4 regions of the Virgibacillus tibetensis genome follow, and region 4 is predicted to be linked to each of the others. Evidence: riboswitches for the same ligand, from Rfam matches in the RefSeq annotation. Region 4 holds a riboswitch; each other region holds the start of a gene.
The links. Region 4 has a riboswitch for S-adenosylmethionine ahead of QGM71_RS10105 (MetQ/NlpA family ABC transporter substrate-binding protein). Riboswitches for the same ligand answer to the same signal wherever they lie in the genome.

Region 1: another riboswitch for S-adenosylmethionine. It lies ahead of solA (N-methyl-L-tryptophan oxidase); the one in region 4 lies ahead of QGM71_RS10105 (MetQ/NlpA family ABC transporter substrate-binding protein).
Region 2: another riboswitch for S-adenosylmethionine. It lies ahead of metK (methionine adenosyltransferase); the one in region 4 lies ahead of QGM71_RS10105 (MetQ/NlpA family ABC transporter substrate-binding protein).
Region 3: another riboswitch for S-adenosylmethionine. It lies ahead of QGM71_RS15790 (methionine ABC transporter ATP-binding protein); the one in region 4 lies ahead of QGM71_RS10105 (MetQ/NlpA family ABC transporter substrate-binding protein).

What each region holds. Positions count from the first base shown of each region.
Region 1 is NZ_JARZFX010000012.1:23,909-27,250, reverse strand. Features, by position in the region: gene QGM71_RS17235 (MetQ/NlpA family ABC transporter substrate-binding protein) at 1-97, opposite strand, end outside; gene solA (N-methyl-L-tryptophan oxidase) at 132-1,286, opposite strand; SAM riboswitch class I at 1,387-1,488, opposite strand; gene QGM71_RS17225 (2OG-Fe(II) oxygenase) at 1,789-2,445, shown strand; gene QGM71_RS17220 (hypothetical protein) at 2,643-2,939, shown strand; gene QGM71_RS17215 (GNAT family N-acetyltransferase) at 3,040-3,342, opposite strand, start outside.
Region 2 is NZ_JARZFX010000009.1:6,734-10,075, reverse strand. Features, by position in the region: gene pckA (phosphoenolpyruvate carboxykinase (ATP)) at 1-1,255, opposite strand, end outside; SAM riboswitch class I at 1,468-1,575, shown strand; gene metK (methionine adenosyltransferase) at 1,701-2,900, shown strand; gene QGM71_RS15335 (gamma carbonic anhydrase) at 2,949-3,342, opposite strand, start outside.
Region 3 is NZ_JARZFX010000009.1:94,389-97,730, reverse strand. Features, by position in the region: gene QGM71_RS15800 (toprim domain-containing protein) at 33-395, shown strand; gene QGM71_RS15795 (thioredoxin family protein) at 466-780, shown strand; SAM riboswitch class I at 1,350-1,461, shown strand; gene QGM71_RS15790 (methionine ABC transporter ATP-binding protein) at 1,589-2,620, shown strand; gene QGM71_RS15785 (methionine ABC transporter permease) at 2,610-3,278, shown strand; gene QGM71_RS15780 (MetQ/NlpA family ABC transporter substrate-binding protein) at 3,326-3,342, shown strand, end outside.
Region 4 is NZ_JARZFX010000004.1:18,717-22,058, reverse strand. Features, by position in the region: gene QGM71_RS10115 (beta-glucosidase) at 1-842, opposite strand, end outside; partial or broken gene QGM71_RS10110 (23S rRNA (pseudouridine(1915)-N(3))-methyltransferase RlmH) at 1,292-1,395, opposite strand; SAM riboswitch class I at 1,542-1,651, shown strand; gene QGM71_RS10105 (MetQ/NlpA family ABC transporter substrate-binding protein) at 1,754-2,566, shown strand; gene QGM71_RS10100 (methionine ABC transporter ATP-binding protein) at 2,682-3,342, shown strand, end outside.

The sequences.
Region 1 (3,342 bases), on a different contig from region 4:
CATCCCCTGAATTTTCTGTAGAGCCGCAAGCTGCCAGTAAAAGTAATGATACACCAATTAAAAATACAAACGTCTTTCCAATTAAACTCTTTTTCATTCTATTTTCCTTCTCTCTCATAAATTATGTTTTTTTATTTTTTGTTGAATCGACCTGGATCAAAGATATCGATTGGTAATACAGGCTGTTGACCTGTTGCTAATTGTGCTGCAATTTTCCCCATAACTGGTGCAAACTTGAAACCATGTCCCGCCATTGGTCCAAGAAGTGTTACATTATCATAATTTGGTGCAGGACCGACAACAAAATTTTCATCCGGTGTATTCGTATAAAAGCATGTCTTCGCTTTAATAGGTTCCTCTTTAAGGTTCGGCAAATATTTTTTTACGAGTCGATTCACTGGTTCCAAATCCGTATCATGAATTTCTCTGTCGACATTCTCCGGATGATCAACCGATTCACCACCGTGATGGATGGCAACTTTTACAGTCTTCCCATCAAGGCTTGGGAAACCATAAAAGCCTAGACCGTCCTTAACTCGGGAAAATATCGGAAAGTTTTCCGCTTTAAACAATTCAGGATTTTTCGCATCATACCAAACCAAAACCTGGCGTTCAAGTTCTACAGGCAAGTGAACATCTGGCAAAAGATCTGTCGTCCATCCGCCTGCTGCCACAACAACCTTTTTCACTCTAAAATGCGTATCACCACACCAAATGGATACACCGTCAGGATCTGGCTTGATTGCTGTCACACGGCTGTCAGAATATACAGTCCCACCAAGCTCTTCGCCTCGTTTTACAGCTGTTTCAATTGCTAGTTCTGGTCGAATGAACCCGGCTAATTGTTCATGGATCACTTTATGATGATCCTGAAAATTAATCGTTGGAAAATGCTTTCTTGCTTCTTCTCCCTTCCACGCTTTATGCGGAAGCTTGTACGTATGGACACTTTCCTCTACCGTTTCTATAAATAGATCCCCCTCAGGACCAAACATTGTTCCACCATTTTCAGTATAGATTTCTACGTTTGTTTCAGCTTCAAGCTCTCTCCATAGGCCACGTGCTTCCTGCAGCAATGGAACATAATCTACACCTTCTCCGTAGGCCGTCCGGAAAATCCGTGTTTCCCCATGGCCTGCACCATGTTCATGACCTGGTCTATATTGTTCAAACCCGATTACGCTTTCTTCCATTCTAGCAAGCTGCCAAAATGCAAAACTCCCCATCGAGCCTAATCCAATCACCGCTACATCTGCATCTAGTTTTTGTTGTATTTTCTCAGTCATGTTCCTGTCTCCTTTTCTGATGTTTTTCTCTTGAAATGCAAATGCAAGAACGAAAAAAACTCTTCATTATTAAAGAAGAGTTTAAACTGAGTTATCACTCTTCTCATCTGCCTAGCATCGCTAGCTGGAATTGGCACAGTACAAGCATTTGTCTGTTGCCGAGGCGTCTTCGGGCCAGTCCCTCAACCTCTCTAGATAAGAAAAAAATTAATTATGTAATTTGACAATATTCTACATAGTTCTACACGAATTGTCAAGTTTTCTATCATGGAAGCGATTCTCATGCTTCCAGTATGCGAACAGTGCCTGCCACTGTTCGTACAATTCTACACCATGGTGAATTATACCTTGTTAAACTAACGCACCATAGTTAAAGACCGTAATTTACTAAAAATAAAGATAATTCACTAAAAATAAAGAAAATTGTAGTATAATAATACTGGAACACTACATCCAGAAAGCCTTGTTCAGAAATTAAAATTATTGAAGGAGTCGATGCACGTTGACAAAGGTAAACGAACAAACTTCCGATAAAGAACAAACCGTTTTTCATCACGTCGAAAACCGGTTTCAAACAGAAGATCGAGAGATTCATATTGTTGCCCGTCTGGAAGAACCGCTCGTGGTAGTTTTAGGGAATGTATTGTGCGATGAAGAGTGCGACGAACTCATTCGATTATCAAAAGATAACATGCATCGTTCAAAAATCGGAGATTCCCGGGAAGTAAATGAAATTCGAACAAGCAGCAGCATGTTTTTTGAAGAAAATGAACATGACATTCTGTCTACCATTGAAAAAAGAGTATCCAATATTATGAACATCCCCGCCGAACACGCAGAAGGGCTCCAAATTCTAAAATATACGCCTGGACAAGAGTATAAAGCTCATTTTGATTATTTCTCAGCTACAAGCAAAGCTTCCAAAAATAATCGGATCAGCACGCTGATCATGTACTTAAATGAGGTCGAACAAGGCGGAGAAACCTTTTTCCCCGAGCTGAATTTCTCCGTTTCGCCGAAAAAGGGGATGGCGGTTTACTTTGAATACTTCTATACCAACCACGACCTAAATGAACGAACCTTACACGGTGGATCGCCCGTAATCGCAGGAGAAAAATGGGTAGCTACACAATGGATGAGAAGACAAAGAGTTAGATAATCAATACAATCATAGGGACGGTTCTTCTCATGCTTCCAGTATGCGAACAATGCCTGGCAATGTTTGTATAATTATTCGTCATAAAGAAAGCATGAATCTAGTTGATGGTCTTATCCTTAACCGAACATGCTAAAGACGCTCTCCAGTGTCGTTAACGCCCCCAGTGTTTGCATAGGATAGTCAAGAAGATGGAGGAAATGGGGTCAATTGTTTTCCAAAATGAAATTCTTGAATTATCCACGTCAATAAATGCAGGGTATACCCTTCTTGCAGCAGAATCTGCCTACTATCATCATGACATGCTACAGAGCAATCTGGAAGGATTTGGAACCGATGTCCGTGTTATACTTGAAGTCGGTGTAATAACTAACGCCAACCACTATTTACAGGAGCAGCAAGAACGCCGTTTGTTAGTAAAAGCATTTGAAGATGTTGACGTATTAGTGGGCCCTACCCTTCTAATCACAGCACCACGTATTCAGCCGATTCATTAAATATGTTACTCTCATCACATTAATATAAGGAACGGTTATAGTATGTATTTTTTAATCGTATCATCTTTAACTAAAGAGAGTGCGTTAGTTCGATAGCAACTTATTTCAAAGACGCTTTGAATACAAAACTTACTTTTTCATAACCCATTCTATTTTCATAAAAACGGTGTGCATTCGTACGCTGTAATCCCGAAGACAAAGCAACACTTTCATAATTGTTTTCTTTTGCCCATTCATGAACATATGAAAGTAGCTTTTCACCATACCCTTTTGAACGCTTATTCGTTGCGGTCACTAAATCACATACCCATACAAATCTACCATAATATAATGTTATCATAGGCATAAAACCAGTTACCGCAACTATCTCTTCTCCATCAATTAAAGCAAACATTTTATATCT
Region 2 (3,342 bases), on a different contig from region 4:
TGGAATCATAGAGATCGATTTTTTCACCAAGCATCTCGGCATAAGTTGATGGTGCTAATGGTAAAAATGGAGAGCCAAAACAAGCTGAAAAAGTTGCCTGAGGTTCTGTAACCCCGCGTTCTGTACCAGCTAATTTACTAGTGTATCCACTTAAGAAGTGATACATCGCCTGCTCTTTCGTTAACTTGCTGATTGGTGGTAATGTACCAGATGCATCAGCAGTAAGGAAAATAATTGTATTCGGATGTCCTGCAACACTCGGAGTTACAATGTTATCAATATTTTCCAATGGGTATGCTGCACGAGTATTCTCGGTTAGAGAAGTATCATCATAGTTAGGAAGTCGAGTATCGTCGTCCAGTATTACATTTTCCAGGACAGACCCGAAGCGAATAGCATCATAGATCTGAGGCTCCTTTTCCTTTGACAAATTGATGCACTTAGCGTAACAGCCGCCTTCAATATTGAAAACACCATTAGGTCCCCATCCATGTTCGTCATCACCAATCAAGCGTCGGTATGGGTCAGCAGACAAAGTTGTTTTACCAGTTCCCGATAATCCAAAGAACAATGAAACATCTCCTTCCAGACCAACGTTTGCTGAACAGTGCATGGATAAAATATTCTGACGAGGTAATAAATAATTCATAACAGAGAAAATTGATTTCTTAATTTCACCGGCATATTCTGTCCCACCAATTAAAATCACACGCTGTTTGAAAGACACAAGAATAAAAGTTTCAGAGTTAGTGCCATCTACAGCAGGATCCGCTTTGTATGTTGGAGCTGATATTACAGTAAATTCGGATTCGTGCGTTTCTAGTTCGGATTCTTCAGGGGTAATAAATAACTGACGAGCAAAAAGATTATGCCATGCGTATTCATTAATCACCTTAATAGGTAAGCGATAATTAGCATCTGCACCCGCAAAGCCTTTAAATTGATACAATTCTTCTTTCTCACTTAAATAAGTTACAACTTTTTTATAAAGTTTATTAAAGGAATCTTCATCAATTGCTTGGTTTACAGAACCCCAATTAACAACATCTTCACAAACTTCATCCTTGACGATGAATTTGTCTTTAGGTGATCGCCCTGTATATGTTCCAGTAGTTGCACGAACAGCTCCAGTAGCTGTTAGTATTCCTTCATTCCTGGATAATATTTTCTCTACTAAACGTGGTACAGTAAGATTAGTTAGTATGTTCCTATGCGAACTCAATTTCTTTAATAATACTTTTTCAACAGTTTTCATGTAGATACCTGCCTTTTTGATGATTTTGTATGGAGACAACTAGATAATAATGTATATTTCTTAAATCTGATTAATAGTATAACACATTTGAAAGTATAGTCCATACTAATAATAGTATTAATTTTAAATAATTTCGTGTCATTATTGTTAGACCTCTATAAATAGTTGACATACCAGCCCTATTTCGTTTAAGCTAAATTCGAACGGATACTCTCTTATTCAGAGTTGGTGGAGGGACAGCCCCGATGAAGCCCAGCAACCATCACGTCATGTGAAAAGGTGCTCACCTGGAGCAAGGAATTTTCCTTGAACAATAAGAGCGAAAGGCCACAGACCCTTTCCTCAATTGCAGGAAAGGCTTTTTTTGTTGATTAATGACTTTGAATGAATACAAATCATAAGATATAGAGTACCGTATTACCATATAAAGGGAGGATTTAGCCAAATGGCTGCGAATCGTCGTTTATTTACATCCGAATCAGTAACGGAAGGACATCCAGATAAAATTTCTGATCAGATATCAGATGCAATCCTGGATGAAATATTAAAGGAAGACCCATACGCCCGTGTGGCCTGCGAAACTATAGTAACCACAGGATTAGTATTAGTTGCCGGGGAAATATCTACGAATACGTATGTAGATATCCCAGCAATTGTCCGTAAAACAATAAAAGAAATAGGTTATACACGTGCGAAATACGGTTTTGATGCAGAAACCTGTGCAGTGCTGACAGCAATTGATGAACAGTCTGTTGATATTGCAAGTGGTGTGGATACTGCATTAGAAACTCGTCAAGGAAAAAAAAGCGATGAGGAAATTGCTTCAATTGGTGCAGGAGATCAAGGGTTAATGTTTGGTTTCGCTTGTGATGAAACAGAAGAATTAATGCCTCTGCCTATTTCACTGGCTCATAAACTGGCAAAGCGCCTAGCAGATGTACGTAAAGAAAAAATACTAGATTATATACGTCCGGACGGAAAGACTCAAGTAACTGTTGAATATGATGAAAATAACACACCTGTACGAGTTGATACCATTGTTATATCAACCCAGCACCATCAGGGTGTTACGAACGAACAAATTGAAAAAGATATAATAGAACATGTTATCGGCCCAGTAGTTCCCAAGGAATTGTTAGATAAGTCGACCAAGTATTTTATTAATCCGACAGGCCGATTTGTTATCGGTGGACCTCAAGGTGATGCAGGTTTGACAGGTCGTAAGATAATTGTTGACACTTATGGTGGATATGCTCGTCACGGTGGAGGAGCTTTTAGTGGTAAAGATTCAACAAAGGTAGACCGTTCTGCAGCCTATGCAGCACGATACGTTGCTAAGAATATCGTAGCAGCAGGCCTAGCTAAAACCTGCGAAGTACAGTTGGCATATGCAATCGGGGTAGCCGAACCAGTCTCCATTGCGATCAACACTTTTGAGACAGGGACCGTAAGCGAAGACATCTTAGTTGATACGGTTCGAAAAATATTTGACTTACGTCCTGCGGGAATTATTCGTATGCTTGATTTACAAAAGCCTATCTTTAAAAATACAGCTGCTTATGGGCATTTTGGCAGAACGGATATTTTATTCCCCTGGGAGAAAACTGATAAGGTAGAGGAACTCAAAGCATTAACTGCTAAATAATCAAACAGGCAATCCTATCGTATGGTAGGATTGCCTGTTTACATGGCTTTACATTTCTGTGTTTATTCTATAATACGCTGCTTTTTCCACATAGGAAGTTCTAACTCGTTCCATCTCAGCGTAATCCTCATCCGTTAACTTTCGAACCACCTTTGCTGGTCTTCCAAGTGCCAATGTATGTGGTGGAATCTTTTTGCCAGGTGGTACTAGGCTTCCAGCACCTATAAATGCACTTTCCCCAATTTCGGCGCCATCCAATATAATAGAACCCATTCCTATTAAAGCATTCTTTCGTATGACTGAAGAATGCAGTGTAACCTGGTGGCCAATTGTCACATCATCTTCAATAATTAATGGAAGGTTCGGGCTTTGATGAAGCATGGACAAGTCTTGAATACTGACACGTTTCCCAATCATGATTGGGGAAATATCGCCACGTATA
Region 3 (3,342 bases), on a different contig from region 4:
ACTTCTTCTTTCCTTAGGGGTGTTATATGATGATGACACATGAACCAGAAAAAGTTATTATTGTAGAGGGTTTAACCGATAAGAGGCAAATCAAAAGGGTTATTACGGATGATGTAACAATAGTGTGTACAAATGGCACTCTTGGAGTAGAACGTTTTGATGAGCTTTTGGAAACATATGATTTAGACGATAAGGAAGTTTTTATCTTTGTAGATGAAGATCAATCAGGGATTAAACTTCGTAAGCAACTTGCCCGAGAGCTTCCACATGCTGATCATATTTATGTTAGCAGTGAGTATCGTGAGGTTGCAACGACCCCTGAACATATTTTGGCTGCAGCCTTGATAAGCAGACGCATTGAAGTTAACCCGATATTTTTACTCAAAGAGATTTAATAATTTAAAGCCTTGCTTTTTGCCTCAATGGTAAGAAGCCGAGTTTTTCTACTAGTTTAGGGTGGTATTATTGCAACAAATTAAAGATGAACAATTAAACCAAGAGAATTATTTATTATATATTTATACTCCTTTTTGCGGTACATGCGGTTTGGCTAGGACAATGCTCGAAAAAATTGAATCCGTTCATAAACAGGGTGTTTTTTATGAAATGAATGCTTCACTATACCCCGAGTTTATGCAGGCCAATCAAGTGGAGAGTGTTCCATGCCTACTGATTAAAAAGGATAATGAAATAAAGGAAAAAGTATATGCGTTTCAATCTATTGCAAATATATATAGCTATTTGATGAAATATAAGCCGGAATTATTCGTAAAGGTTTAGAATAAGGCTCCTTCTAAAAAGATTGTTGTTATTAAGTGAAAAGTGTTGCTGAAAAAAGTGGATGTATTTTTCGAGGAGTTTTGCATTTTTCCGTAGCTAGTATAACTTTCTTTTTAGGGTGAAAAGACACACATGAAACGTTGATTTTATGGACTATAACTAATTGTTAATCAAGAAATCTTTATCAGCGTAGGCAGAATACGCAGACTCCTCGAAAATATAAAGTGATTTTCTTCGTGCGAGGAAATTTCACTGAAGCATTCCTTATCCTATGGGAACAGCACGTGTCTGAAGACCCCGGATACGCGTTCTTTGCTTCTGAGGAGGCTGAGGCCGTGCCCATGGAAAGCGAAGTATTCTGCCGGAGCGAAATGAAGCGCTCAACATCATTAGAAAGAGAAAATGTGTCATGAATTCAAATTTTCATTACTTCGTCTTTTATATCAACTATGACAATTAAAAGCAGCAGTCATTACGAAAAGAGCCTGGATTAAACTATAAATTTTTTCGTTGACAGTTGAAATATAGCATGCTATGATCGTATCTATCGAACATAAATTAAATAATATCTCTTATCTTGAGCGGTGGAGGGACTGGCCCTACGAACCCGCGGCAACCTTCAAACTTCTATAGTTTGAAAGGTGCTAATTCCTGCAAAGCGTATGCTTTGATAGATGAGGGAACGTGAAGACCCAGTTAAATTATTAACGTCTTTCTGTTCTCTTACAGAAAGACGTTTTTTGGTTTTTAATTGGGGCACAATAATGTAGTATATAGTGCAATTAGGTTTTCACTAGGAGGTATAGGATTGATTTCAATTGAGGGTTTGAGTAAACAATTTAGAACTGACAATAAAACAATTACAGCTGTTGATCAACTGACCCTTGACATAAAAGAAGGTGAGATATTCGGAGTAATCGGATATAGTGGTGCAGGAAAAAGTACTTTTATTCGTTTGTTAAATAGACTTGAAGAGCCATCAGGTGGCCGGATAACCATTGATAATCAGGAAATTACTAAGTTAAAGGCAAACCAGCTACGATTGGCAAGACAGGAAATTGGAATGATCTTTCAACATTTTAACTTACTATGGTCCCGAACAGTAAAAGATAATATTATATTTCCATTAGAAATAGCTGGAGTACCTAAGGCTGAACGTGAAAAACGGGTTAAAGAACTGATAGACTTAGTAGGCCTTACTGAACGAGAGAATGCTTATCCATCACAACTTAGTGGCGGTCAAAAGCAACGGGTTGGTATTGCCCGGGCGCTGGCTAACAACCCGAAAGTACTGCTTTGTGATGAGGCGACGTCTGCACTGGATCCTGAAACAACAAATTCCATTTTAGATTTATTGGTCAGTATTAATGAAAAGCTCGGACTAACAATTATACTCATTACACATGAGATGCATGTTATTCGTAAAATTTGTAATCAGGTTGCTGTAATGGAAGAAGGGAAAATTGTGGAACAGGGGGATGTTTTGGATGTATTCTTGCATCCAAAGCAAACTGTAACAAAGAAATTTGTTGAACAAGTAATGGGGTCAAATGAAGAAGATGATAGTGTTACTCATCTAATTAATACGTACAATCAAGGGAAAATTGTTCGACTTCATTTTGTTGGTGAAACTACAAATCAAGCTTTGATTAGTATGGTAGCAAAAAAATTTACTATAGATATTAATATCCTTCAAGGAAAAATAACCCAAACACAACGGGGGGCTTATGGGAATTTATTTGTTCAACTTTTGGGAGAAGCTGATGAAGTTAATGCAGCAACTTACTTTATAAGAGACGAAACCTCAGTAGAATTGGAGGTTATCCGGGATGCTGACTGACTTATTAAAAGAAGTGAATATCGATAAACTTTGGGAAGCGACCTATGAAACATTATATATGACTGTAATTGCTTTAGCAGGTACATTTATTTTCGGAATCTTACTGGGGTTATTACTATTTCTGACAATGAAAGGAGGAATCTGGCAGAATAAATTCATCAATATTATCGTAGCTTCCATTGTTAATGTATTTCGCGCTATTCCTTTCATTATTCTTATTTTATTACTATTCCCTTTTACCAATTTCCTGATTGGTACGATCCGTGGCCCTAATGCTGCCTTACCGGCTTTAATTATCGGTGCAGCTCCATTCTATGGAAGACTTGTCGAAATTGCATTGAGGGAAGTTGATAAAGGAGTTGTTGAAGCAGCTAAATCTATGGGAGCAAAAACACGAACTATTATTTTCCGTGTACTGCTGCCAGAGTCTATGCCAGCTCTTATCTCAGGCCTGACTGTTACAGCAATTGCCTTAATAGGCTATACTGCTATGGCCGGCGCGATCGGCGCAGGAGGTTTAGGGAGCTACGCTTACTATTCTGGCTTTCAGCGGCGTGATTTTGAAATTGTTTTAATTTGTTCAATTATAATAGTTATCATTGTATTTATTTTTCAATTTCTGGGAGATTATATTTCCAGTAAATTGGACAAAAGATAAATTCGAAAACCCAGTATCATCAATAAAAATTTAAAGGAGATTACAACATGAAAAAGATCTTAGT
Region 4 (3,342 bases):
GCATAGGTGCCGTTAACATCCGGGAACGAACACATTACAGAAGCCGGATCAGCATCCTTAACGGTCATCTCGAATGGCAGCATGTACAGCTCGTTCATGGCCTGTGAGGGAACTTGGACACCCATCGTCCATCGCTCAGTCTCCTGCTCATTGCCTGCCAGGTGCTTGAGCTGTGCCTGGACACCTTGGCCCTGGATGCCCTTAACCTGCTCAGTCGCCAAGATACCAGTTAGGTATGGGTCCTCACTGAAGTACTCATAGTTCCGGCCATTGTACGGGTGACGCACAAGGTTCATGCCCGGTCCGAGCATCACGTGATGTGCGAAGGCCCGTGTCTCCTCGCCGAGGATTCGGCCGGCCTCATAATTCAACTCGTGGTTGAAGGTCGCGCCCATAGCCAGGGTAGACGGTAGTCCCGTTGCCTCTGGGTCATTGCCACACGATCCGCCCTTTACACCCGTACCACCATTGGTCATGCGGATTGTGGGAATGCCCAGTTCCTCAATCCCACGGATTTGTCGGCCGGTGTCCTGCCACTCACACTCCGGCAGGGTACCCTGGGGAGCAAATTCGCCGTTCATATACTTGCTACTACCACCCCTGTCGATAACGACCGTCTCACCGGTGTCGTTCTCATTGAAGCGTGAAATAGCGATTTGCTGGATCTTCTGTTCCATCGTCATCTCATCAAGAAGCAGCTCCGTGCGCTCTTCAGCAGAGAGCTCGGTGTTCATCCAAGGGAGATCTCCTTCTGTTCCATTGCCCATCGCACTTACAGAATTTACTAACGAGGACATGAAAATAGTTGCAATCATAAAAATAGAAATAATTCGTTTTGTCATGTTGTTCTCTCCTTCTAGTTGTCTATTAGTCTCGAAATAATTCTTTTTACAATCTTAACGCCTCCCTTTTCTACAGGTCTCCTAATATACAGAAAAACTATTACGGTTTCATGTACGATTCATAACAATTAAGTAACAAATACTACAAAAATTGCACTGCTCCTAAAGTCACAAAAATCATTCAATTACTGTAGTAGAAATGTTTTCCAAATAACCAATCAAAATGAATAAATTAAAACAAACTATAATTGGGAAACGAACAAAGAAAATGCTCAATCACAGTAAAATCTAGTCTACTTTTAAAAAGTCTAATTTCCTTTATATGCTCTTTGGAAATCGGACTTTTTATCTGGCAAAATTGTACTCATCTAATCGCTAACGTCCTTCTTAAATAGAACTCATTGCTTAGGCAATCACTCCATCATTCATTTCTTTGATAATAACCTCATTTACTTATGGTGTGGTTCGCCCCCCTCATTATCCGAAACGCCCGATAAACCTGCTCCAACAAGATTAATCGCATTACTTGATGTGGAAAGGTCATTTTTTGAAAATGACAATGCTAAGATTCGCGCGCCTTCTTTTTGTTTTACTTCCACCCTAATTGAAAAACAATTAAAAAAAATGATTGACACCAGGATGTTATTGTATTAATGTTGTTAATTAAGGAAATCAACAGAAGATAATTAAATAGCGTATCTCTTATCAAGAGTAGCTGAGGGACTGGCCCGATGAAGCTCGGCAACCATCTATGTTCGCATAGAAAGGTGCTAAATCCTGCAAAACGTAATTGTTTTGGAAGATAAGAGAGGAATTTGTATACCTATACATTTCAGCCTCTCTTTCTAAAAGAGAGGCTTTTTATATTATCAAAAAGTATTCCTATTACATACAAATTTGGAGGAATGAACATGAAGAAAATAGGTTTTATTTTATTAGCTTTATTATTGGCAGTAGTAATTACAGGGTGCGGATCTGATGAAGCGAGTGGTCAATTAAATGATAAAAAACTACTTGTCGGAGTAACTGCTGGCCCACATGAACAAATTGTCGAGAAAGTTGCCGAAGTAGCAGCAGCTGATGGACTTGAAATTGAATTGAAGGTTTTCTCTGACTTTATCCTACCTAACAGTACATTAGAAGAAGGTCAATTGGATGCAAACGCCTATCAACATCAGCCATTCTTAGATCAATTTAATGAAGATCATGAAACAAATTTAGTTCCAGTTGGAAAAACAATTTTAAATCCAATGGGTATTTACTCAGAAAAATATACGAATATGGATGACCTACCAGATGGTGCAAGAATTGGCTTACCAAATGACCCAACGAATGGTTCAAGAACCCTCTATATTTTAGAAGAAGCTGGCTATATTACGTTAGCAGATGACAATAAGGAATTAGCTTCCATTCATGATGTTGTTGATAATCCAAGGAACTTTGAATTTATCGAACTAGACGCCGCACAAATTACCAAACAATTAGGCGAGGTGGACGCGGCATCTGTTAACACGAGCTTTGCAATTGCTGCTGGTCTAAACCCAGTCGAAGATGCGATTCTATTGGAGTCTACTAGTTCACCTTATACAAATTACATTGTCGTTCGCGAGGAAAATCAAGATGATCCTGTCGTAGAAAAGTTAGTCAAAGCTTATCAATCTGAGGAAGTGAAACAATTTATCGAAGAAGAGTTTCGTGGATCAGTGCTTATTGCATGGGAGTAAGCTCATTTCGACAAGATAAATTATCGGGACAAAAGAAGGTATAGGTTCTAAAAACTTATACTTTCTTTCTATTTAAAATAAACCGACTCATTTTTCATAGAAGGGAAAATAGAGCATGATACGATTAGAACAAGTTTCAAAGTCATTTGAATCAAAAAAAGGTGTTATAAATGCAGTTAATGATGTGAACCTCCACGTTAAAAAAGGCGAGATTCACGGTGTAATTGGTTATAGTGGTGCTGGGAAAAGTACATTAATTCGTTGTGTGAATTTACTTGAGAGACCTACTACTGGAAAAGTATTTATTGGTGATAAAGAAGCCACCTCCCTTCCACTCGAGCAATTACGCGAAACAAGAAAAAGAATTGGTATGATTTTTCAGGGATTCAATCTATTAAAAACAGCAACGGTCTACGATAATATCGCCATCCCACTTAAACTACTTGGATTCAGCAAGTCTGAGACAACGCTTCGGGTTGAAAAGTATTTAACCATTGTCGGTTTGGCTGATAAACATCAATCCTATCCAAATCAATTATCTGGAGGTCAAAAACAGCGTGTTGCGATTGCAAGGGCCTTGGCACAAGAGCCAGAAATTTTACTTAGTGATGAAGCAACCAGTGCGTTAGACCCGGAAACAACGGATTCGATTTTAGATTTACTTTTAAAAATTAATCAAGATCTCGGTATAACGATTTTATTAATCACTCATGAAATGCATGTCATTCAAAAAGTCTGTGACCAAGTTTATGTCATGGAAGATGGTTATATTGTTG